DNA from 3 places in the Pristimantibacillus sp. Z349TD_6 genome. Region 1 is predicted to be linked to each of the others. Evidence: a T-box and tRNA genes for the amino acid it is inferred to sense, from the RefSeq annotation. Region 1 holds a T-box; the other regions hold tRNA genes.
The links. The T-box of region 1 lies ahead of AC0VYE_RS09230 (valine--tRNA ligase). A T-box ahead of a tRNA ligase gene usually reads a tRNA of that ligase, here a tRNA-Val.

Region 1 (15,742 bases):
CGATCCGCTGAATATACGTCATATCCACAGGCTGGATGATGATACGTCTGGTCCCGTTCTATATGCCAAAAATGATTTGGCCCAGTGGAAGCTTGATGAGGCGATGAGAGCGAAAGCGATAGACAGACAATATATGGCTGTCGTTCAAGGCCGGATGTCAAAGCCTTCGGGTACGATCAATATGCCAATAGGGAAGGATCGACATCACCCGGCAAGGCGCAGAGTTTCAGAAAACGGCGATCTAGCAATTAGCCATTACGAGGTTGTGGCAGCAAGTTCTCGATCGTCACTAATCCGTGTAAAGCTCGAGACGGGACGAACGCATCAAATTCGGGTTCATTTAAGTCATATCGGACATCCGCTGCTTGGAGACGGTTTGTATGGAGGAAGCACAGCACAGTTGAAGCATCAAGCGCTGCATGGGGAAAAGCTTGTTTTTCCTCATCCTCTGACCGACTCGCTAATAGAAGCAGCCTCGCCTTGGCCGCAATGGCTGAAGCAGCTTTCAGTAGAGATGGAGTTCCGTTCAAAATGATAGTCATGCTCCTGCCCAACCTACCATATAGATAAGTAGTGAATGTAACGTTAGACCAAGCATTCAGTATGAGAGGGGAGGATTTAGGCGTGTCGGATCAAACGAACGGATTACGATTTGATGTGTATGAGCGCGTCCACTTGCCCGATGATGTTGCGGCAATTGACGAGTTGGAGGAAATTGAGCTTGTTCCTCGTATTCAAGTTATCGATCAAGGGGACCATGCCGTGCTTAGAGGGCAGCTTCTGCTTAGCGGGGTATATAGGAGTCAAACTGATTCCGAAAACTCCCTGACGCTGGAGCACTGGATACCGGTCGAAATAACGCTGCCAATGAACCGCATATCACGGCTGGATGATATTTCGATTGAAATTGACAATTTTGACGTCGATCTTTTGTCTGCTCGCACATTAAACATTACGGGTGTTCTTTCTTTGCGCGGTATTTCTGCTCAGCCTATTCAGGAGCCGGAGGACATTTGGCGAGAAGAACCTTTTACTGTCATTCATCAACGGGAAGTTTATGATGAACGAGCCTTGGAAGCTTTTAACGGTCAAAATGCCGCTAATGAACAATCGTACATAGCGGAAGAGCTTGAGTTTGCTGCGCAAGAGGAGATTTCAAACGAGACAATAGCCGATGCATCGGATGAGCCTGAGGAAGCAACAGTAACCATCTCTTCCTCATCGTCAGGCGGAGGCTGGTCATCTTCGCAGTTATTCGCATCTCCTGCTCCGCAGGAAGAGGATGTGGAGCGCCAAGAAGATGAGAGAGAAATTTCGCTATCTTCTCAGCAAACAAGCAACGAGGGCTGGTTAGCAACATCCTCGCCGTTTGCAAATGATTCCGCAGTGATTCCACCAGTTGAAGCAGCAAGCGAGCAAGTACTGGCGGAGGAACGTGAAGAGCCGGTACAAATCGATGCTCCAATAGCTCCAGTAGCAGAGGCTATCCCGCAGCAGAGTCTTATTCCAGAGCAGGAAAAGCAGGAGCCGCGTATCGCAATTACAAACAAGCAGCCGCAAGAGGGTTCTGGTTTGGCAGGAGATGTCGGCATTCTCACGCTGCTTCAGACGAGCCGGCGTGAACAAGCAGCACGTCAGGCGGCTGAACAGGTAGTCGCTCAGCAGCGGGCAGATGAGGAAGCTAGAGTACAGGCTTCCGGCGATGAGATTGAGTGGAAAAACTTATTTCTGGGCAAACGCTCGGAAGATAAGGAATTTAAGAAAATTCGGATGTGTATTGTGCAGCGGGACGAGACGCTTGATGTCATCGCTACACGCTATAGCATGAATCCGAGAGAAATTGTAATGTATAACCGTTTGGACGACTCAAGCGTGTCGGAAGGACAGCTGTTATACATTCCATAGAGGCTTCTATAACGAAAATGCCCTTATTGCTCATTAATTTGAGCGATAGGGGCATTTCTTGCTTCTGCCGAGGTTGACTCAGGTCAGCAACAAAGGTATGATAAAAGTATATATGTGTTATAACGACATTGATGGGGAATAGTAGGCAGCAAAGCCTTCAGAGAGTGGAACCGTTACGCTGAGAGGTTCTGCAGGAAGTGACTGCTACGAGTCGCCCCGGAGTTGCCTGAGCCAAGTAGGAGCAACCTGTGCTCTACCGAAGTCAGGCCGGCCGCAGCCGTTATCTGTTTGAGTGCCATGCGGATACATTTCGTATGGAACAAAGGTGGTACCACGGAAGCTTAACCTTTCGTCCTTTATGATAAGGGCGGCAGGTTTTTTTTGTTTTTGTAGATCGATTTATGGAGGATGGACGAATGTCAGAAAATCAAACGACAACTGCAATGCCGACAACTTATGATCCTAAGGCAGCTGAGCAGAAATGGTACGATTACTGGATGCAGGGAAAATTTTTCGAGGCAGGCAAACGACCGGATGCACAGACGTATACGATTGTTATTCCGCCTCCTAACGTTACCGGAATGCTGCATATCGGGCATGCGTTAGATTTTACCCTACAAGATATTTTAATTAGAACGAAGCGTATGCAAGGTTTCGACACGCTATGGGTGCCAGGAACTGACCATGCGGGCATCGCGACGCAAACAAGAGTTGAGCAGAAGCTGCGTGAGCAAGGAATTTCGCGCTACGACCTAGGTCGTGAAGCATTCCTAGAGAAAGTATGGGAGTGGAAGGATGAGTACGCAAGTACGATTCGCGATCAATGGTCGAAGATGGGACTTTCCCTTGATTATTCGAGAGAGCGGTTCACTTTGGATGAAGGCCTCTCCAAAGCTGTACGCGAGGTTTTTGTTAAGCTCTACGATAAGGGCTTGATCTATCGCGGCAAAAAAATCATTAACTGGGATCCTGCTGCACGCACAGCTCTTTCAGATATTGAGGTAGAGCACAAGGAAATCAATGGACATTTGTATCACTTGAAATACCCGCTTAAGGACGGTTCAGGCTTTATAACGGTTGCAACGACACGTCCAGAGACGATGCTCGGCGATACAGCAGTAGCGGTTCATCCAGAGGATGATCGTTACAAGCACTTGATTGGACAAATGATCGTGCTTCCAGTCGTTGGACGCGAAATTCCAATTATTGCAGATGAGTACGTGGATAAGGAATTTGGTTCAGGTGCCGTAAAAATTACGCCTGCACATGATCCAAATGATTTTGAAGTTGGCGAGCGTCACAGTCTGCCGCAGATCATTGTGATGGATGAGACAGGTACAATGAACGCTGAAGCTGGTCCTTATCAAGGTCTCGACCGTGCGGATTGCCGCAAGCAGCTCGTTATGGATTTGCAGGAGCAAGGGGTATGCGTGGAAATCGAAGATCATGTGCATCAAGTTGGTCACAGTGAGCGCAGCGGCGCCGTTGTTGAGCCATATTTGTCTACACAATGGTTCGTTGCAATGAAACCTCTAGCTGAGGCTGCAATTGCAGCTCAAAAGGCTGGCAAAGGTGTCAACTTCGTACCTGAGAGATTCGAGAAAATATATTTGCACTGGATCGAGAACGTACGCGATTGGTGTATTTCGAGGCAGCTATGGTGGGGTCACCGCATACCGGCTTGGTATGATGAGACGACAGGTGAAACACATGTATCCCGTGAGAATATGGAAGGCGATCACCTTACCCAAGATAATGACGTGCTTGATACGTGGTTCAGCTCCGCATTATGGCCGTTCTCTACGCTAGGCTGGCCGGATGAAACGAATGACCTGAAACGTTATTACCCAACGGATGTACTCGTAACGGGTTATGACATCATTTACTTCTGGGTATCCCGAATGATTTTCACAGCTCTTGAGTTTACAGAGCAGTCTCCGTTCAAGGATGTGCTGATGCACGGACTTGTCCGTGACTCCGAAGGACAAAAGATGTCCAAGTCGAAGGGCAATGGTGTCGATCCGCTTGAGGTAATCGAGAAATATGGCGCAGATGCTATGCGTTATATGATCTCGACAAGCAGCACGCCAGGTCAGGATTTGCGTTTCCGTTGGGAGAAGGTTGAGCAATCGCGCAACTTTGCGAACAAGATTTGGAATGCATCACGCTTCGCACTGATGAATCTTGAAGGGGTTGAAGCAGCTGATATTGATATCACTGTTAATCTCGGAACAGCGGATCGCTGGATTTTGCATCGTCTGAATGAAACGGTTCGTGATGTAACTCGATTAATTGACAGCTATGAGTTCGGTGAAACTGGACGTCTATTGTATAATTTCATTTGGGACGATCTTTGCGACTGGTACATTGAATTCGCTAAGCTTAGCCTTTACAGCACAGATGAAGCAGCTAAAAAAGCTACGCAATCGGTACTTGCTTATGTGCTAGACCGTACGCAGCGTCTTATTCACCCGTTCATGCCATATATCAGCGAAGAGATTTGGCAGCATCTGCCTCATGTTGGCGATACGATCACTTTGGCAGAATGGCCGGTTTATGATATTGCGCTTGAAGCGCCGGACGCTGTGAAAGAGATGGAGCTCCTGATGGAGATGATCCGTTCAGTGCGCAATATCCGAGCAGAAGTAAATGTTCCGATGAGCAAAAAGATTGAAATGCTTATTAAGCCTGCTAGCGAGGCTGAAGCTGCTATTATGTCCCGCAACGAAGAATTTATTAAACGTTTCTGCGGTACGTCAAGTTTGGAGACTGGCCTGCACATTAGTGCGCCGGACAAAGCAATGACTGCGATTTTAACTGGTGCTGAGATTTATTTGCCGCTTGCCGGCTTAATCGATATCGCTCAGGAAATCGCTCGTTTAGAGAAGGAACATCAGCATTTGAATACCGAGGTAGAGCGGATTGAGAAGAAGCTCAGCAATGAAGGCTTTGTGGCAAAAGCGCCAGCTAAGGTTATCGATGAAGAACGCGCCAAAATGAACGATTATGCAGACAAACGCGACAAGGTACTAGCTAGAATTGCGGAATTGCGCGGATAACGCTGCAAAACGGAAGAAGGACGATTAGTATGACAGATCAACAAATAGAGCAGCGGCCTGCAGGGCCGCTGCAATCCTACCGGGAAGCGGTAGATTGGATTACTGGGCTAATTCCATTCGGTATTCGTCCAGGCCTTGATCGGATCGAGCAATTGATGGAACGGCTGGATAATCCGCATCGCAGATTAAAGTTTATCCACATTGCCGGGACGAATGGGAAAGGGTCTACTTGTGCATATTTGACGAGCGTTTTGCTGCGCGGCGGATATGATGTAGGCACATTTACATCGCCATATATAACGAAGTTTACGAATCGTTTTCAATATAACGGCATCGATATCGAAGAAGAGACGCTGCTTAGACTTGCCAATGAGCTAAAACCTCATGTTGATGAGCTTGCTCAGACAGAACTAGGCTCGCCAACGATGTTTGAAGTATCAACAGCGCTGGCTATTCTTTTTTATGCGAAGGTCACTTATCCCGATTATGTCGTGTGGGAGACTGGACTTGGCGGCAGGCTTGATGTGACAAATATCGTTCAACCGGTTGTTTCCGTCATTACGAATATTGGCCATGACCATATGGATAAACTCGGCGATACGATTGCTGCAGTTGCGAGCGAAAAAGCTGGCATTATTAAAGCAGGAATACCGGTCATTAGTGCGGTTACTCAGCCTGAGGCAATTGAGGTTATCAAGCAAGCAGCTGAAGGCAAAAAAAGCACGCTATATTTGTTAGGTGAACAATTCCATGAAACGGCAATCTCGGTTCGAGAGAATGAGCAAACTTTCCGCTTCGACAATCTGTTCCGCAGCATCGAGCCTTTGACAATCACGCTAAATGGTGCCCATCAACGGACGAATGCAGCGGTTGCTGTCATGACGCTTGAGATACTTCGCCAATATAATGCACTGGTCATCGAAGATGATGTACTGGCGGAAGGACTTCAAAAGGCTGCGTGGCCGGGACGACTTGAGATGGTTTCTAATCAGCCTCGTATTTTGGTCGATGGCGCACATAATCCAGAAGGTGCAGAGTCACTCGTGGACGCTTTAAAAAATACTTACAAATATGATCGGTTACATCTTATGATGGGTATGCTGGAGAATAAGAATCATCAGGATGTTCTTAAGCATATACTACCAATAGTGGATACGCTTATTGTGACCGAGCCTGACTATCGAATGAAAAAAGATGCCTCTGCTTTGGCTGATTTGGTACGTGAAATGCGTCAGCAACAGCCAGATCAGTACGCTTTCGAGCTTGTGGTGGAATCAAACTGGCAAGCAGCATTACAAAAACTACAACAGTTAACCGGGGAAACAGACCTTGGAGTCGTGACAGGCACGCTATATTTAATTGCTGACGTTCGCTCCCGTATTTTGTATGACTCGGATTCTGAAAAAGGTTGGTGAACCGTCTTTGAATACGGCAGAACACGTTCATTTCATCGGAATCGGCGGTTACGGTATGAGTGCCATTGCCCGCGTTATGCTGGAAATGGGCTATAAGGTGACCGGGTCCGATGTCGCACGTCAAGAATTAACAGAGAAGCTTGCAGCAAATGGTGCCAGCATTTATATCGGTCATCAGCCCGAGCATGTGAATGGAGCGGACTTGGTCGTATACTCTACGGCACTTTCCAAAGATAATGTTGAACGGAAAGCAGCTGAAGAGCTTAACATCCCAGTTTTGCATCGATCGCAAATGCTGGCTAGATTGATGAACGCAGGCAAAGGAATCGCAGTAGCCGGCGCACATGGCAAGACGACGACCTCTTCAATGATCGCGCTTGTTATGGAATCTTGCGGTGCGGATCCAACCTATATTATCGGTGGCGAAATCGTTAATGTAGGTACAAACGCAAAAGCGGGCAAAGGTGAATACGTCGTAGCGGAAGCGGACGAGAGTGATGGTTCATTCCTTCATTATCACCCTACGCTTGCTATCGTGACGAATATTGAGCCGGATCATCTTGAAAATTATGATGGCGATTTCGGCAAGCTGAAGGCTGCTTATGTGCAGTTTTTGCAGCAGGTGAAAGCGGACGGCAAGGCGATTGTATGCGCGGATGACGAGACGGTTAACGAATTGATACCGCAAGTATATCAAGGCAATATGAATTCATCGCAGCTAGTGACTTATGGCATTGACGGCGATGCAGACTATAAAGCTCAAAATGTTGTACTTGGAGACCGGAAGGTAACCTTTACAATGACGCATAAAGGGGCATTGCTTGGAGATGTGGAGCTGTCTGTTCCAGGCCTTCATAATGTGTACAATGCAATGGCTACTGTTATTACTTGTCTCGAAGCAGGCTTGTCCTTTGACAAAATTGCTGTTGCGATTCAATCATTTAGAGGCGCGAAACGCCGCTTCCAGGTGCTTGGGGAAGTTAATGATATTTTGGTCATTGATGACTATGCGCATCATCCAACGGAGATCAGAGCGACAATCAGCGCTGCTAAAGCAACAGGTAAACGTATTATTGCCGTGTTTCAACCACAGCGTTATACGAGGACGTTTTTCTTATTCGAGCAATTCAGCCGTGCATTCCCAGAGGCCGATGAGGTAATCATTACCGACATCTACTCGCCGGCAGGCGAATTGCAAATCGAAGGAGTAACATCCCGCAAGCTGGTGGAGCTAATCAAAAGCAACAGCAACGCGAACTCCGAGTATATTCCAACCAAAGAAGAAGTGCTTGCATACTTGACTGAGCGGGTCGCACCAGGCGATCTTGTTATCACCATGGGAGCAGGCGACATTTGGAAGGTAGCGGATTCGTTAGCGAAATCGTTAAAATCAAACCAATAAGCAGCTAATGCCCGGGATTCCATATCGGAATCACCGGGCATTTTGTATAAGCATAGGACTTTTCGTAAAAAAGGCTGTAAATAAGCCCACATAAAATTAACTTCAAAAACCGATAAAGATGAATCTCATTAGTCCAATTCCCTATCCTCATTTGCTTGTACTCACTACATAATTCACCTCTAACTTTCTAACTCTCTACCTCATTCATTCATTCATTCACTGATCTCATCAACCCACTTAAACTAGCACTAGCTAAATATCCTCATAATTAACAACCCCAATAACCTATGCTTTAAAAAGACTCCACAGCCTCCCAGCGGGACGGAGCGCACTAAACGTCATAAATCTACAATCAAAGTTTACGGACCTTTAATAATCCGTTTACGGGTCTCAGAATGCACATCAAGGTTTTAAGAAGTGCCGATCGTGTCCCAGCGGGACAGGCTTTTGTTAGTCCAATTGCGAGTCTAAGAGGATGCAGCAAGGTTTGTAGAAGCTTCCAGCGGGTCCCGGAGGGACAAAGCGCTCCAACGCTGCATGAACTGTTGGACGCCGGATGTGGTTATACGTTAGTTGAGTTGCGGGTGTCCAGAGGGTGCAACCCTTGGGGCCCTCCCTTGGAAGGGAGGGTTTGGGTGGGTTCGAAAATCATTTAATCATTTAATTTTTTAATTTTAAAATTAAAGTTTGAAATTGTAATCTCATTAAACTATAAATTTAAAACCTTTGAAGGTTTGGTAGACAACCCTCTAAGGGCATGGGTCTAAATCTCTCAAATGTCTCATAGATTAATACTAGATGAAAGGGACAAGGAGTGGATGAAATGACTCAGAAAAACCGTATTACTTATCGTTTTGACCGTAATGGCAATGGACAGTCCGTTAACGAAGAAAGCCGCAGCAATGACAATCAACAAGAGGCTCTCGATCATAAAGCAGCATCACCCAACAACTCTAATAACAATACGAATAAAATGATTTCCAAGAAAGTTGTTCCTCTATACCCATCTACAGAGAAGCATTCCGTCAGCGAAGTGAGTCCATGGAACAGTCCGTTCCAAGAGGATATTGGCGCATTGGAGCAGCTTATTAGAGATGCTGATTCAAAGACAGTATCCACTCCAAAACAGGCTCAGCCCAATCCTCCAAAAGAGAAGAAAAAAACGATAAAACCAACTTTTATGGATGATCCCTATGAGCAGCCTGAGGATCAACAGACATATGCGGAAAGGTATTCAGATAGGGATTATATGCAGGAGCCGATTCAAGCGTATGAAGAAGAGTTCGTAGAAGACGAAATCAGTATAAAAAGAGTGAACTATGCACGAATGAAACGTATGGCGGGAGCGCCATCGTGGTTTAATGTGTTTTTGTCAGTGACGGCTGCGCTTGCTACTGGAGCGCTGTTTGGTTATTTATTGTTGTCATTGTTTACGGGGGCAAGCATTTGGCCGGGGGGAGCTGGCAATAAGCCTGATTCAGTGCCCGTGATTGGAGATTCTGTCCAAGAAGGAACAGGAAAAGATCCGGTTGCAGGTGTAGGTGAGGAAAGCAAGGAAGCGGGCGTTGAAAATAAAAATGACCCTGCAGCAAAACCGGATCCGAATACTGCGATGGCTGCACTTAAAGGGCTGGATCGTTCTTATTATTTGCTGCAATTTGGAGTGTTTAGCAATACAGAGGGCAGGGATGCCGCAATGGCGCAATTGGCCGAGAAAGGGCTTGCTGGTGCTGCTATGACAAGCGCTGCTGATTATCGCGTATATGCTGGCATGGGTACAGATCGAAAAGGAGCTCAGGTTATTCGGAATATGATGCCGGAAATCGATCTTTATATCAAAGAAGTAAATATAGTAAATCCAGGAAAAATACCGTTTAAAGGCGATCAAAAAGCAGCACAATCTTTCTTCGATCAAACGGCAGTAGTCGTCCAAATGTTGGATGAATTAACATTAGCCCAGCTGGAACAGCCGACCTTATCGCCGCTTGGCGATGTTGCAGCAAATTCGTGGAAAGCCGAGCATCAAAAATGGACAGAAAACGCGGAAACGCTGCGAATAGGTATAGTAGATGCGGAAGGTAAGGCCTATTTGGATAAAATCAATCAAGCGATGAATGCGGCAGCAAAGACGATGGTAGAGTACGATAAAAAGCCTTCTCAAGCACAATTGTGGAAGACACAAGCGGAAGTTATGGAAGTGATCATTACGCAAAAAGAATGGTTTGAGAAGATCAGCGCATTGTAAACGAATAGGTTCATGCGTATAATAGTCTTAGGTGTCATTTCATGGCGAGAGGCGTTGAAAGATGAAGAAAAACGGCTGGATTCTTCTCATTTTTATCATATTTGGATTGTTGGCTGGTGCTCTAGTAGCGCGATGGCTGACTCCAGTTCCAGGCATCTCTTTTTTAACGAAACCAATCGAAACATCATGGTCACCTGCTGTCGATCTATATGTGCTCAGTTTCAACCTAACGCTTCATCTGCAATTCAGCTTGTTTAGCTTAATTGGAGCCGTAATTGCAATTTGGTTATACCGCAAAATGTAGAGCAGCAGACATTGACGTATGAAGGAAAGCATGAAGGAGCGCAGCATTCAATTTATGGAATATAAAAAATTACGCAACGAAGCGATTAGCCAGCTAGTACTGGCCTCTTCGTCACCGCGCCGGAAGGAACTGGTCGCATCGCTGGACCTTTCTTTGCCGGTTTATATTTTGTCTACTGATACGGATGAAACGATTGAAGCAGGCTGGTCGCCATCGGAAGTTGTAGAGCAGCTCAGCCTGCGCAAAGCAAAAGCAGCTATACCCCTGCTGCAACAAAAGCAGGAGGTACCAACGTCTTTAATTATTGGTGCGGACACCATTGTCGTGCTTGACGGAGATGTGCTTGGCAAGCCTGCTGACGACGAAGAGGCAAAGTCTATGCTTAGACGCCTTCAAGGCCGCTCCCATGAAGTGTATTCAGGAGTTGCTTGTGTTCTCTCTGCAAGCGGGGAAGCATTGGTTGCCCATCGCAAAACGAAGGTAATGATGAAGCCGCTTAGCGAGGATCAAATTGCTAGGTACGTTGCTACCGGCGAGCCGAGGGACAAGGCGGGCTCTTATGGCATACAAGGACTTGGAGCGACGATTGTAGAGCAAATTGACGGCTGTTATTTTAATGTCGTTGGCTTGCCGTTATCGCTTCTCTCAGACATGCTCGCTTCCTATGACATTGCTGTTTTTTAAAAGGTAACTTAATTGATTTCAATCGGATTTTTTTTCTTGAATGTGGCATGATATGAATAATTCATTTTTTTGAAGAGGCGGGATTGGGACATGTTGCCGCAACCTATGATTTTGCGTGAAGTCCCCCATGAAGAACGTCCAAGAGAGCGCATGATGAAATATGGGGCAGAAGCACTTAGCCATACCGAATTGTTAGCCATACTGCTGCGCACAGGTACGAAGCGGCAATCCGCCGTACATTTGGCAGGAGCGGTGCTTAAGCAATGCGGCAGCCTGCGTAATTTAATGGATATGAGCATGGAACAATTAACAGCCATTCGAGGAATTGGTCCGGCAAAGGCGATTCAGCTTCGTGCTGGCATTGAACTGGGAAGAAGAATTTCCCGGAGTCAGCTTGGTGAGACGGTTATTGTGCGCAAGCCGCAGGATGCTGCGGAATATGTGATGGAAGAGCTTCGCTATTTGAAGAAGGAGCACTTCGTATGTTTGTTTTTAAACACAAAAAACCATATTATTGCCCGCGAAACCTTATCTGTCGGTACGCTTAATGCATCGCTAGTACATCCTCGAGAAGTATTTCGTGCAGCTATTTCACGTAACAGCGCATCTATCATTTGTGTTCATAATCACCCAAGCGGCGATCCTACGCCGAGCCCAGAAGACATTGCATTAACGGGACGTCTAGCGGAAGCTGGACAGCTAGTCGGAATAGAAGTTCTTGACCATTTGGTAATCGGTGACGGAAGATTCGTAAGTTTGAAGGAACAAGGTCATATGTAATATAATAAAGTGATGTGGCAATTAGAAGGGAGCAAGAACATGTTTGGTGGTTTTTCGAAAGATTTGGGTATTGATTTAGGAACAGCGAATACGTTGGTATTCGTCAAAGGAAAAGGAATTGTGGTAAGGGAGCCTTCCGTGGTGGCCCTTCGTACAGATACAAAAACAATTGAAGCAGTAGGCGAGCAAGCCAAAAAAATGATCGGTAGAACGCCCGGCAACATTCGTGCTGTTCGTCCGATGAAAGATGGCGTTATCGCTGATTTTGAAACGACTGCTACGATGATTAAATATTTTATTCGACAAGCCCAGAAGCAGCGTTCTTTATTTCCCCGCCATCCAAACGTTATGGTTTGTGTGCCGTCGGGCATTACAGCGGTTGAGAAACGCGCAGTCGAGGATGCGACTAAGCAAGCTGGAGCTCGTGAGGCCTATACGATTGAAGAACCATTCGCAGCAGCGATTGGCGCTGATTTGCCTGTATGGGAGCCGACAGGCAGCATGGTAGTTGATATTGGTGGAGGTACAACTGAGGTTGCTGTTATTTCATTAGGCGGAATCGTTACGGCGAGATCCATTCGTGTAGCTGGTGACGAGATGGATGAAGCGGTTATACAATATATTAAAAGACAATACAATCTCATGATCGGGGAACGTACATCCGAGCAGCTGAAGATGGAAATTGGTTCAGCACTTCCACTGGATCGTCCGGAAACGATTGAAATTCGTGGACGCGATCTCGTATCGGGATTGCCTAAGACACTAGCGATTACATCCGATGAGATTACAGAAGCATTAGCAGATACCGTTAATGCCATTGTTGACGCGGTGAAAGTAACGCTGGAGAAATGCCCGCCGGAGTTGTCTGCGGACATTATGGACCGGGGTATCGTCCTCACAGGCGGCGGCGCCTTGCTGCGCAATCTGGACAAGCTGCTTCAAAGAGAGACAGGCATGCCGGTTATTGTTGCCGACAATCCGCTTGATTGTGTTGCGATCGGTACTGGCCGCTCGCTCGATAATATTCATTTATTTAAAGCAAGAAGCTCATCTCGTTCGAGACGCTAAGTTAGGTCCGATGGGGAAACGGATATGAAATGGGCAGGTGGTCGAGCTGTTTAAGCTAATGAGAAATAAGCGTATGTTTATGCTTATGATCGGGTTTATTTTATTCATAGCGGTCATCGGCTTCTCGCTAAGCGACCGCAAGGAATTATCGTGGCCGGAGAAATTTTTGAAGGATTCGGCAGCATACGTGCAGCAATGGTTCTACAAGCCCGCTGGTTATATAGCGGGCTTCTTCGAGGATATTAGTAATTTACGTACGATTTATGAAGAAAATGAGCAGCTGCGCCTTACAGCTGCAGCTTATTCTCGTGACAAGATTAATTACAATTTCGTAGAAAAAGAGAATGAACGTTTAAAGGCAGAACTCTCGTTCACACAGCGTCAGAAAGAGATGTACAATTATAATTATTTGATCGCACAGGTTGTATCGATCAGCAACGATGCGAATAACCGCACGATGACGATTAACCTAGGTTCCAGAGATGGCATCAAACCGAATATGGCTGTAACAACCATAGAGGGGTTGATCGGTCTCGTAAGCTCAGTAACCCCCAATTCGGCAGCCGTAACTCCAATTACAGAACTTGACGAAGCATCACCAACGTTCAACTCCATTGCTGTGACGATTATGGGTCGTGAGAATGATTCATTTGGTGTTCTGAGCAGCTACAACAAGGAAACGTCTAGAATCGTTATGACGAAAATTGCCGAAGACGATAAAATGGAATTTCAAGATACAGTTATTACATCTGGCCTAGGCGGAATTTATCCAAGAGGACTCGTTGTCGGAACGGTTGAAAACAAGCAGCTTGGCGACTTCGGACTTACATATACGGCATCGGTCAAGCTATCAGCAAGTTTTGATCATCTGACTGAGGTATTCGTTGTTCAGGTCCCTGAAATGGAGGATGCCGAGAAATGAGCTTGAACCGAATCATCCTGCTCATGTTGCTCTTGTTCGTTATCGAGGGAGCAGTGATGCCGTGGATTATTCCAGCCGGCTTCGGTCAACGGATCATTCCTCACTTTGTATTTGTAATGGTCATCTTCTCAGGTCTATATAGCAGAAGGCATCTTGCACTCATGCTTGGCATAAGCTTCGGATTGCTTCAGGATATTGTATACTTTGGTCATCTGCTTGGAATTAATGCGTTTATTATGGGTTTAATGGGTTACTTTACTGGCGTATTGCTGGAGCATCGCCGTTCAACGCTTATGATGGCGATTTCTGTTGTGGGATTTGCCTGCATTCTATATGACAGCGCCATATATTTCATTTACAAAGCATTTCGAATTACGAATGAAAGTTATGCATGGGCACTTATCGATCATATCCTTCCTAGTTTATTTTTGCAGCTGGCGTTTGCACTCTTGTGTTATGTACCGGCTCGAAAATGGTTTGAAGGGCAGACATTGGTCAAAGCAGAGAAGGATGAGGAATAAAATATTGCTGCAGGCAGGATTTTGCCCAGCTTAGCAAGAATCCATTAGGTTGGGGAGGGACGAACGTGACCGATAAGCAGCATATTATTATTAAGGGTGTAAAAGAAGGTCTCGTGTTCCTTCTCGACGATAAATGTGAATTTGCGACGCTTCTAGATGAATTGCAATACAAGCTGGAGAAGACGCATCAGCAGTTGCTCACAGGTCCCCTTGTTCACGTTCAGGTGAAGCTTGGATCCAGGCAGATTTCTGATGATGATAAAGATCGCATCAAAAACGTGATACGTTCACAAGGAAACCTAATGGTTCAATCTGTTGAGTCTGAAGCGCCTAAGATCGATCCTCAGCTCGGACAGCAACCTAATCTGCAAGTGCTCACGTCTATTATACGCTCAGGCCAAACTTATGAGCATGATGGGGATTTACTTTTAATCGGCGATTTGAATCCGGGCGGTACTTTAATGTGTACAGGTGACATATATGTGCTGGGTGCATTGCGCGGAACCGCGCATGCTGGGATTGGCGGGAGGACGGACGTGATTATAGCGACTTCACTCATGCGGCCAACTCAGCTCCGCATTGCGGATGTAATCAGCAGACCGCCAGAGGAATGGATGACCGGCGATGCCTCTATGGAGTTCGCCTTCTTAAGTGAAGGTAGAATGCAAATTGATAAGCTAGCGCAATTATTCCGCATACGGCATAATCCTATAATGTTTAAAGGAGTGTAGAATATGGGAGAAGCGATTGTTGTAACATCAGGGAAAGGCGGCGTCGGCAAGACGACCACTTCGGCGAACCTGGGTACCGCGCTAGCTTTACTTGGTAAGAAGGTTTGCATGGTTGATACAGATATTGGACTTCGCAATCTGGACGTGGTTATGGGACTTGAGAACCGAATCATTTATGATTTGGTTGATGTTGCCGAGGGCCGCTGCCGCTTGAACCAGGCGCTCGTAAAGGACAAGCGCTTTGAAGAGCTGTACATGCTTCCTGCCGCACAGACGAAGGATAAAGATTCTGTTACGCCTGAACAAGTTCGAAATATGATTTTAGAGCTCAAGAAAGAGCATGACTATGTTATTATTGATTGCCCAGCAGGGATTGAGCATGGCTTTCGAAACGCAATTGCAGGTGCTGATCGAGCTATCGTGATCACTACACCTGAGAACGCTGCGGTACGGGATGCCGATCGTGTAATCGGACTGCTGGAGCAGGAGAAAATACCAAGTAAGCTGATCATTAACCGGATTCGTCAAAATATGATGAAAACCGGTGAAATGTTGGATATCGATGAAATTTGTCAAGTGCTGGCAGTCGATTTGATCGGAATCGTACCTGATGATGAGAAAGTTATTTCTGCTGCAAACAGCGGAGAGCCGACAGTTATGAATCCGGCTTCACGTGCCGCAATCGCCTACCGGAACATCGCACGCC
Region 2 (4,666 bases), 3.1 Mb from region 1:
TCAACCATTTGATGTCTTAGGAGATCAGAGAAACAAAATGAAAACGGCGCACAAGCCGAATCACCTGAGCAAAATGGTTAAGCTAGTAAGAGCGCACGGAGGATGCCTAGGCACCAGGAGCCGAAGAAGGACGTGGCGAACAACGATACCGCCCCGGGGAGCCGTAAGCAGGCATTGATCCGAGGATTTCCGAATGGGGAAACCCAGCTATCGTAATGGATAGTTACTCTCAACTGAATACATAGGTTGGGTAGAGGCATACCAGGGGAACTGAAACATCTAAGTACCCTGAGGAAGAGAAAACAATAGTGATTCCGTCAGTAGCGGCGAGCGAACGCGGATTAGCCCAAACCAAGGAGCTTGCTTCTTGGGGTTGTAGGACGTCTCACATGGAGTTACAAAGGTGTTTGGTAGGCGAAGAGGTCTGGAAAGGCCCGCCAGAGCAGGTAAAAGCCCTGTAACCGAAAGCAAGCACCCTCCGAGACGGATCCTGAGTACGGCGGGACACGAGAAACCCCGTCGGAATCCGGCAGGACCATCTGCCAAGGCTAAATACTCCCTGGTGACCGATAGTGAAGCAGTACCGTGAGGGAAAGGTGAAAAGCACCGCGGAAGCGGAGTGAAAAAGAACCTGAAACCGTGCGCTTACAAAAAGTCAGAGCCCGTTAAATGGGTGATGGCGTGCCTTTTGTAGAATGAACCGGCGAGTTACGATCACGTGCAAGGTTAAGTCGGGAAGACGGAGCCGTAGCGAAAGCGAGTCTGAATAGGGCGAATAAGTACGTGGTCGTAGACCCGAAACCGTGTGATCTACCCCTGTCCAGGGTGAAGGTGCGGTAACACGCACTGGAGGCCCGAACCCACGCATGTTGAAAAATGCGGGGATGAGGTGGGGGTAGCGGAGAAATTCCAATCGAACTCGGAGATAGCTGGTTCTCCCCGAAATAGCTTTAGGGCTAGCCTCGAGGAATGAGCGTCGTGGAGGTAGAGCACTGATTGGGTGCGGGGCCCGCCAAGGGTTACCAAGTCCAGTCAAACTCCGAATGCCATAGACGTGCTACTCGGGAGTCAGACAGTGAGTGCTAAGATCCATTGTCAAGAGGGAAACAGCCCAGATCATCAGCTAAGGTCCCCAAGTGTGTGTTAAGTGGGAAAGGATGTGGAGTTGCAAAGACAACCAGGATGTTGGCTTAGAAGCAGCCATCATTTAAAGAGTGCGTAATAGCTCACTGGTCGAGTGACTCTGCGCCGAAAATGTAACGGGGCTAAACACACCACCGAAGCTATGACATGTACCGTATGGTACTTGGGTAGGGGAGCGTTGAATACGGATTGAAGTTGGACCGTGAGGACTGGTGGACTGTATTCAAGTGAGAATGCCGGTATGAGTAACGAAAAGACAAGTGAGAATCTTGTCCGCCGAAAGCCTAAGGGTTCCTGAGGAAGGCTCGTCCTCTCAGGGTAAGTCGGGACCTAACGCGAGGCCGAAAGGCGTAGTGGATGGACAACAGGTTGAAATTCCTGTACCACCGAGGATCGTTTGAGCAATGGGGTGACACAGAAGGGCAGTGACGCGGACTGATGGAATAGTCCGTCCAAGCAGTGAGGCTGATCGATAGGCAAATCCGTCGATCATAAGGCTGGGCTGTGATGGGGAGCGAAAATTGCAGTAGCGAAGGTCATGTACTCCGGCTGTCAAGAAAAGCCTCTAGTGAGATCTAGGTGCCCGTACCGCAAACCGACACAGGTAGGCGAGCAGAGCATGCTAAGGCGCGCGGAAGAACTCTCGTTAAGGAACTCGGCAAAATGACCCCGTAACTTCGGGAGAAGGGGTGCCTCGGTAGGGTGAATAGCCCGAGGGGGCCGCAGTGAAAAGGCCCAAGCGACTGTTTAGCAAAAACACAGGTCTGTGCGAAGCCGTAAGGCGAAGTATACGGGCTGACGCCTGCCCGGTGCTGGAAGGTTAAGGGGAGCGGTTAGGGGTAACCCGAAGCTGTGAACCGAAGCCCCAGTAAACGGCGGCCGTAACTATAACGGTCCTAAGGTAGCGAAATTCCTTGTCAGGTAAATTCTGACCCGCACGAATGGCGTAACGACTTGGGCGCTGTCTCAACGAGAGATCCGGTGAAATTTTAATACCTGTGAAGATGCAGGTTACCCGCGACAAGACGGAAAGACCCCATGGAGCTTTACTGTAACTTGATATTGAACTTTGGTACGATCTGTACAGGATAGGTGGGAGCCTTAGAAGCATGAGCGCCAGCTTGTGTGGAGGCAACGTTGGGATACCACCCTGATCGTATCGGAGTTCTAACCTAGAACCGTGAAACCGGTTCGGGGACCGTGTCAGGTGGACAGTTTGACTGGGGCGGTCGCCTCCTAAAATGTAACGGAGGCGCCCAAAGGTTCCCTCAGAATGGTTGGAAATCATTCGAAGAGTGCAAAGGCATAAGGGAGCTTGACTGCGAGACCTACAAGTCGAGCAGGTACGAAAGTAGGGCTTAGTGATCCGGTGGTACCGAATGGAAGGGCCATCGCTCAACGGATAAAAGCTACCCTGGGGATAACAGGCTTATCTCCCCCAAGAGTCCACATCGACGGGGAGGTTTGGCACCTCGATGTCGGCTCATCGCATCCTGGGGCTGAAGTAGGTCCCAAGGGTTGGGCTGTTCGCCCATTAAAGCGGTACGCGAGCTGGGTTCAGAACGTCGTGAGACAGTTCGGTCCCTATCTGTCGCGGGCGCAGGAAATTTGAGAGGAGCTGTCCTTAGTACGAGAGGACCGGGATGGACGTACCGCTGGTGTACCAGTTGTTCCGCCAGGAGCACCGCTGGGTAGCCAAGTACGGACGGGATAAGCGCTGAAAGCATCTAAGCGTGAAGCCCCCCTCAAGATGAGATTTCCCAGTATGTAAGACCCCTTGAAGACGACGAGGTTGATAGGTTCGGAGTGGAAGCACAGCAATGTGTGTAGCTGACGAATACTAATCGGTCGAGGGCTTATCCTAAACACGTTTACTGTGACCCATACATCCAGTAGACAGCAGCTAAAAAGGCTTCAGCAAGCCTAATCTTTCGTATCCAGTTTTCAATGTGCAAAACGCACAATGAAGCAAGACTCCCACTCGCAGTGGGTTTTAGTGTTTCCATGGAGGATTAGCTCAGCTGGGAGAGCATCTGCCTTACAAGCAGAGGGTCGGCGGTTCGATCCCGTCATCCTCCACCATAGTATGAGTCATTAGCTCAGTTGGTAGAGCACCTGACTTTTAATCAGGGTGTCGTAGGTTCGAATCCTACATGACTCACCATTTTTTATCTCGGATGCGCGCGTATGGCGGAATTGGCAGACGCACTAGACTTAGGATCTAGCGGGCGACCGTGGGGGTTCAAGTCCCTCTACGCGCATCATAGTACGACAAAAGAAGTCTTGCTTAGCAAGGCTTTTTTTGTTGTTTAAAAGTAGGAAATGATGCTCAAATGAGATGCTTTGAGCTATTTTTTTGTCAAAGGAGTTAGCCTCGTGTACAATAAAAACAGCTAAGGGAGGACATATATGAATTTTTCCGTCACCTTTTTTACAAATATAAGTATTCTCATTACTTGTGCTTACCTTTTTAACCTCCTATACAAAAATTTTCTAAACCGAGCTTCCTCCAATGTGAAAAATAGTTTGTTGATTGTCACTTTTATTTTATCCGGCTGGCTGACGATGATGGTTGGTGTAGAATTAGGGAGAGGTCCCTTATTCGATTTGCGCGGCGTACCTATTATTTTTGCAACACTAGTGTTCCGTGATCCGCGCCATGTTTTTATTATTGGACTTGGTATCTCTGCTTCAAGATATTTTGTCAATGGAATAACACCAAGCTCACTAACGGGATCAATTAATATCGCTATTATGGGACTCGTCGCAGCAGGGCTCGTCATGCTTTACGAACGACGCCAGTTATGGGGCTATCGTAAGAAGGCAACGATTTCTTTGCTAACCATCAATATTGTACAGGTAACTGGTATCGCGATCTTTGGCGCTCTGTCTCGTGAGTTGTACTTGAAGCAGATTATGCCTTTTACGCTGCCTCTTTCTATTTTGCTTGGTGCCTTTTTCTTATTTATTATTAATGATTTTTATAAGGAACAGCTCCGTTCGGACGAGCTGCGCGACAATAACTTGCTTCTAGTGGAGCAAACGAAGGAGCTTGAAGACAAAGCGATACAAATCATGAAGTCATCCAAATATAAGTCGGACTTTCTCTCTAATATGTCTCATGAGCTTCGGACACCTCTTAATAGCATCATTGTCCTCTCAGAGCTCATTCGTGAGAATACGGCCAGCCAGGAACACAATGAGAATTTTGAGTATGCAGATATGATAAACAGCTCTAGTAACGAATTGCTGCGAATCATTAATGACATCCTGGACTTATCCAAGTTGGAAGCAGGTAAGATGGATATCAACTGGGGAGAAGTGTCCGTCGAGGATGTTACGCAGCTGATATACCATGAATTTGCCCATTTAGCTGAAAAGAAGCAGCTAAGCTTCGAAGTTTTAATAGATGAAGAGGCTCCTCAAATGCTAGTATCCGATGGACAAAAGCTGAGCCAAATTATTCGCAATCTATTAAACAATGCTATTAAGTTTACGGATAAGGGCGATGTCGCTTTGCACG
Region 3 (4,666 bases), 3.1 Mb from region 1:
GCTCTATAACCTTATCTATTTTAAAAGAATCGTAATCCATATCGGGAAGTACCTTTCTTCCTTCATCTCTCATTAACCCCATCTTTTCAAGTCGCCGGACACGTTCTTTATTCAATTCAGTCCATGAACTTTTTTTGCTTCTAGGCGATAGTCTTTGCGCCATTTGAGTTTCGGCTATTTTCTTTTTCACTCCATCAATCCATCCAAAACACAAAGATTCTTCGACCGCGTCCAAATACAGCAGCGTATCTGGGTTTGGCGTCATGCTAACTACTACCCAGCAAGATTTTTTAATATTTCCATTTTCCTGCAGCCAAATCCTCAAATCTTCTCTCGAATTTACTGTAATTAGATTTTCAATTTCCATAGATAAAATTCAAGCTCCTTCTAACTATAGTGTGTAATTAAATTCAGTATACAACGTATGACCTAAGTCGAAGTTGATACTATCAGCAAAAGGGTAAAATGATACTAATCTCAACTAGCTATGGTGACTTATTTCTTCTATTAAATCGAAGTAAAAAGGTCGACTCCCCTATTTTTAGAAGTATCGACCTTTTAGACTGATTTGATTTAATTCAAAACAATGTGTCAGTGATTAAACGGATTCCGCAGCTTTCTGATACCAAAAAAATGCATAGTCGTTCATGACGGATGCGTGGCCTAGTTGGCGCAACATTGTAGAAATATTGCCTCTGTGATAGGTCCCATGATTGGCCACTTGCAGTACAATTTCCGATAAACGTGTTTGGCGAATTCCGGCAAATGGGTTATCAAGCAAAACGGTTTGCTCCAAATCAGCTTCGCTTTGGAACCATTCTCTGTATTGTTCCGATAACTGCGCGAAGTTTTTTTCGTATTCATCTACAGAATGCAGGATACTCACATTTAGCGACATACATTCTTGAAATGCCTCTCGCATACCAGTGCCTGTTATAACCTTATACCACATCGTATCCACTGCATAGATATGACTAAGGGCATGGGCAAGGGTAGGAAATGAGCTGTTTACTTCTTGACTTAGCACAGAGGCCGGGAGTTCCTTAATTCTCCCCATGATCGTTTGGTTAGCCCATGTGTGGTATTGAAACATTTCTACTGGATGATTGGACATTCGTAAAGTCTCCTTTTGATTTCTAATAAATTGATTTTGGTTCTGTAGTTATAATAATAAAAGAAGTATGACAACAGACTGTCATACTTCTTCATAAAGTTTGAGTGTATTTTGAAGCTGTTCTTTTAAAATCCCTCGCAGTGCATGAGGTTCAAGTACTTCGGCGCCACTGCCAAAGCTCAGAAGAATGGACCATAGCCATCTTGCTTCTAGTGGTTTATAAACTGGAATTCGTATCGTTGCACTTCCATCGGCATGAAATTGCATATCCGCTTGGTGAAACTGATCCATTGCTATCGCCAAAGCCTCCGGTCCCACTTGAATCACAACATCTTTCAAAAGCTCGCACCATTCCTTGTTTGTGAAAGTAAGCTCTTTCGACACTAAGTGGTGCTGCTGAAAGTCTTCCTGCGTCAACACTAAATTCATTATCCGTGATAGTCGGAACTCCCGATAGTCACAACGCGTTCGACAAAAGCCATAAACGTACCAATTGCCATATTTGAAATGAAGCTGTATGGGTTCCATATCACGGGAAGTACGATCATTATTTGCATTAATATAATCAAAACGGACGATTTTCCGCTCCGTAATTCCCGTACGTAAATGTTGAAGCGCATCCGGCCCTGACCGGCGGGTTTCTAAGTCGACAGAAACAGTAGGGATCTGTTGCTCGGATCCGATTGTTTGTAGTCGTTCAATGGTACCTTGAGCACGCTCATCTTTAAACACGCTGGAGAGGCTGCTGAGCACGGTGATCAGGGAATCCACATCGTAAGAACCGAGCAAGCTTTTATCCATTTTGTATCCGTCCATTATGCCGTATCCGCCATTCATTCCCTGATACGATATGACAGGGAAGCCCGCAGCGCAAATCACATCGATATCCCGATAAATGGTTCTTTGGGAAACTTGATACTCTTCAGCCAGCATAGAAGCAGACAAAACTTCGTTATTCAGGAGCTTGTAGATTATGGAGATCAATCGCTCCAATTTCATATATATCCCCACCCGTTAATCCATTTCGTATTATGCTTAACATTATATCACAGATTTTTTATTACTAATTTTTAGGGAAACCCTGCCTGATGTAACGTAGATACATGAATTGGATTTAACGATCGGGGTATCTAGATTGGCATAACACCGTAAAACCCACGTTAGAAAGCATCTCCTATCGCAGGTAGAAGTGCAGTCATAATGGAAGGAGTTCACCTCTTAAAGAACAAACATCGCTAATGTAAACGCACCGATGACCAGCCGGTCGTGTGTGCGCCAGAGGCACAGAGACTAGAACATTTAATATAGTGTTACAGTCAAAAAAACCACTTGCATTCATTCGAACATCTACCCTAGATTATTGAATGAATTTCCACAACATTTCGATCTGACATATTAGTAATACCTAGATAAACAGCTGTCTAAGCGTTCGCCTTTCAATAAGTTCACTTGCAGTCGAACCACAGTACAATTATAGTGCAGCCCTCTTCTTTTTAAGGCGTGTTTATTTGGCTCTTAACATCCCATACCTTCGTCTCTTATTAGATTCCAGATATTAGAATGATATTATTTGTCTGCAGAGAGTTAAAAGCTTGGGGAAGGTGTAGTGGAATTTTTTGCGTGATCGGAGTAATAACAACTGAGGCCCTATTATATTTTACTAATATGGGATTAACAATTTGATGAAAATTACTCAAAAGCATCTCATTTGAGTATCATTTCCTGTTTTTGAACAACAAAAAAAGCCTTGCTAAGCAAGACTTCTTTGCCGTACTATGATGCGCGTAGAGGGACTTGAACCCCCACGGTCGCCCGCTAGATCCTAAGTCTAGTGCGTCTGCCAATTCCGCCATACGCGCGCATCCGAGATAAAAAATGGTGAGTCATGTAGGATTCGAACCTACGACACCCTGATTAAAAGTCAGGTGCTCTACCAACTGAGCTAATGACTCATACTATGGTGGAGGATGACGGGATCGAACCGCCGACCCTCTGCTTGTAAGGCAGATGCTCTCCCAGCTGAGCTAATCCTCCATGGAAACACTAAAACCCACTGCGAGTGGGAGTCTTGCTTCATTGTGCGTTTTGCACATTGAAAACTGGATACGAAAGATTAGGCTTGCTGAAGCCTTTATGCTGCTGTCTACCGGATGTATGGGTCACAGTAAACGTGTTTAGGATAAGCCCTCGACCGATTAGTATTCGTCAGCTACACACATTGCTGTGCTTCCACCCCGAACCTATCAACCTCGTCGTCTTCAAGGGGTCTTACATACTGGGAAATCTCATCTTGAGGGGGGCTTCACGCTTAGATGCTTTCAGCGCTTATCCCGTCCGTACTTGGCTACCCAGCGGTGCTCCTGGCGGAACAACTGGTACACCAGCGGTACGTCCATCCCGGTCCTCTCGTACTAAGGACAGCTCCTCTCAAATTTCCTGCGCCCGCGACAGATAGGGACCGAACTGTCTCACGACGTTCTGAACCCAGCTCGCGTACCGCTTTAATGGGCGAACAGCCCAACCCTTGGGACCTACTTCAGCCCCAGGATGCGATGAGCCGACATCGAGGTGCCAAACCTCCCCGTCGATGTGGACTCTTGGGGGAGATAAGCCTGTTATCCCCAGGGTAGCTTTTATCCGTTGAGCGATGGCCCTTCCATTCGGTACCACCGGATCACTAAGCCCTACTTTCGTACCTGCTCGACTTGTAGGTCTCGCAGTCAAGCTCCCTTATGCCTTTGCACTCTTCGAATGATTTCCAACCATTCTGAGGGAACCTTTGGGCGCCTCCGTTACATTTTAGGAGGCGACCGCCCCAGTCAAACTGTCCACCTGACACGGTCCCCGAACCGGTTTCACGGTTCTAGGTTAGAACTCCGATACGATCAGGGTGGTATCCCAACGTTGCCTCCACACAAGCTGGCGCTCATGCTTCAAAGGCTCCCACCTATCCTGTACAGATCGTACCAAAGTTCAATATCAAGTTACAGTAAAGCTCCATGGGGTCTTTCCGTCTTGTCGCGGGTAACCTGCATCTTCACAGGTATTAAAATTTCACCGGATCTCTCGTTGAGACAGCGCCCAAGTCGTTACGCCATTCGTGCGGGTCAGAATTTACCTGACAAGGAATTTCGCTACCTTAGGACCGTTATAGTTACGGCCGCCGTTTACTGGGGCTTCGGTTCACAGCTTCGGGTTACCCCTAACCGCTCCCCTTAACCTTCCAGCACCGGGCAGGCGTCAGCCCGTATACTTCGCCTTACGGCTTCGCACAGACCTGTGTTTTTGCTAAACAGTCGCTTGGGCCTTTTCACTGCGGCCCCCTCGGGCTATTCACCCTACCGAGGCACCCCTTCTCCCGAAGTTACGGGGTCATTTTGCCGAGTTCCTTAACGAGAGTTCTTCCGCGCGCCTTAGCATGCTCTGCTCGCCTACCTGTGTCGGTTTGCGGTACGGGCACCTAGATCTCACTAGAGGCTTTTCTTGACAGCCGGAGTACATGACCTTCGCTACTGCAATTTTCGCTCCTCATCACAGCCCAGCCTTATGATC

Region 2: it encodes a tRNA-Val, which carries the amino acid that the T-box ahead of AC0VYE_RS09230 (valine--tRNA ligase) is inferred to sense. The anticodon was not compared.
Region 3: it encodes a tRNA-Val, which carries the amino acid that the T-box ahead of AC0VYE_RS09230 (valine--tRNA ligase) is inferred to sense. The anticodon was not compared.

What each region holds. Positions count from the first base shown of each region.
Region 1 covers NZ_CM149662.1:2,146,744-2,162,485, forward strand. Annotated here, with positions in the region: gene AC0VYE_RS09220 (RluA family pseudouridine synthase) at 1-535, shown strand, start outside; gene AC0VYE_RS09225 (LysM peptidoglycan-binding domain-containing protein) at 625-1,905, shown strand; T-box leader at 2,025-2,265, shown strand; gene AC0VYE_RS09230 (valine--tRNA ligase) at 2,322-4,964, shown strand; gene AC0VYE_RS09235 (bifunctional folylpolyglutamate synthase/dihydrofolate synthase) at 4,994-6,379, shown strand; gene murC (UDP-N-acetylmuramate--L-alanine ligase) at 6,387-7,781, shown strand; gene AC0VYE_RS09245 (hypothetical protein) at 8,605-10,026, shown strand; gene AC0VYE_RS09250 (DUF4321 domain-containing protein) at 10,088-10,330, shown strand; gene AC0VYE_RS09255 (Maf family protein) at 10,385-11,014, shown strand; gene radC (RadC family protein) at 11,105-11,794, shown strand; gene AC0VYE_RS09265 (rod shape-determining protein) at 11,834-12,862, shown strand; gene mreC (rod shape-determining protein MreC) at 12,936-13,784, shown strand; gene mreD (rod shape-determining protein MreD) at 13,781-14,305, shown strand; gene AC0VYE_RS09280 (septum site-determining protein MinC) at 14,371-15,036, shown strand; gene minD (septum site-determining protein MinD) at 15,040-15,742, shown strand, end outside.
Region 2 covers NZ_CM149662.1:6,972,762-6,977,427, reverse strand. Annotated here, with positions in the region: rRNA gene AC0VYE_RS30285 (23S ribosomal RNA) at 76-3,007, shown strand; tRNA gene AC0VYE_RS30280 (tRNA-Val) at 3,150-3,225, shown strand; tRNA gene AC0VYE_RS30275 (tRNA-Lys) at 3,232-3,307, shown strand; tRNA gene AC0VYE_RS30270 (tRNA-Leu) at 3,325-3,404, shown strand; gene AC0VYE_RS30265 (ATP-binding protein) at 3,658-4,666, shown strand, end outside.
Region 3 covers NZ_CM149662.1:6,962,679-6,967,344, forward strand. Annotated here, with positions in the region: gene AC0VYE_RS30215 (YdeI/OmpD-associated family protein) at 1-367, opposite strand, end outside; gene AC0VYE_RS30220 (DinB family protein) at 599-1,114, opposite strand; gene AC0VYE_RS30225 (helix-turn-helix transcriptional regulator) at 1,196-2,113, opposite strand; tRNA gene AC0VYE_RS30230 (tRNA-Leu) at 2,894-2,973, opposite strand; tRNA gene AC0VYE_RS30235 (tRNA-Lys) at 2,991-3,066, opposite strand; tRNA gene AC0VYE_RS30240 (tRNA-Val) at 3,073-3,148, opposite strand; rRNA gene AC0VYE_RS30245 (23S ribosomal RNA) at 3,290-4,666, opposite strand, start outside.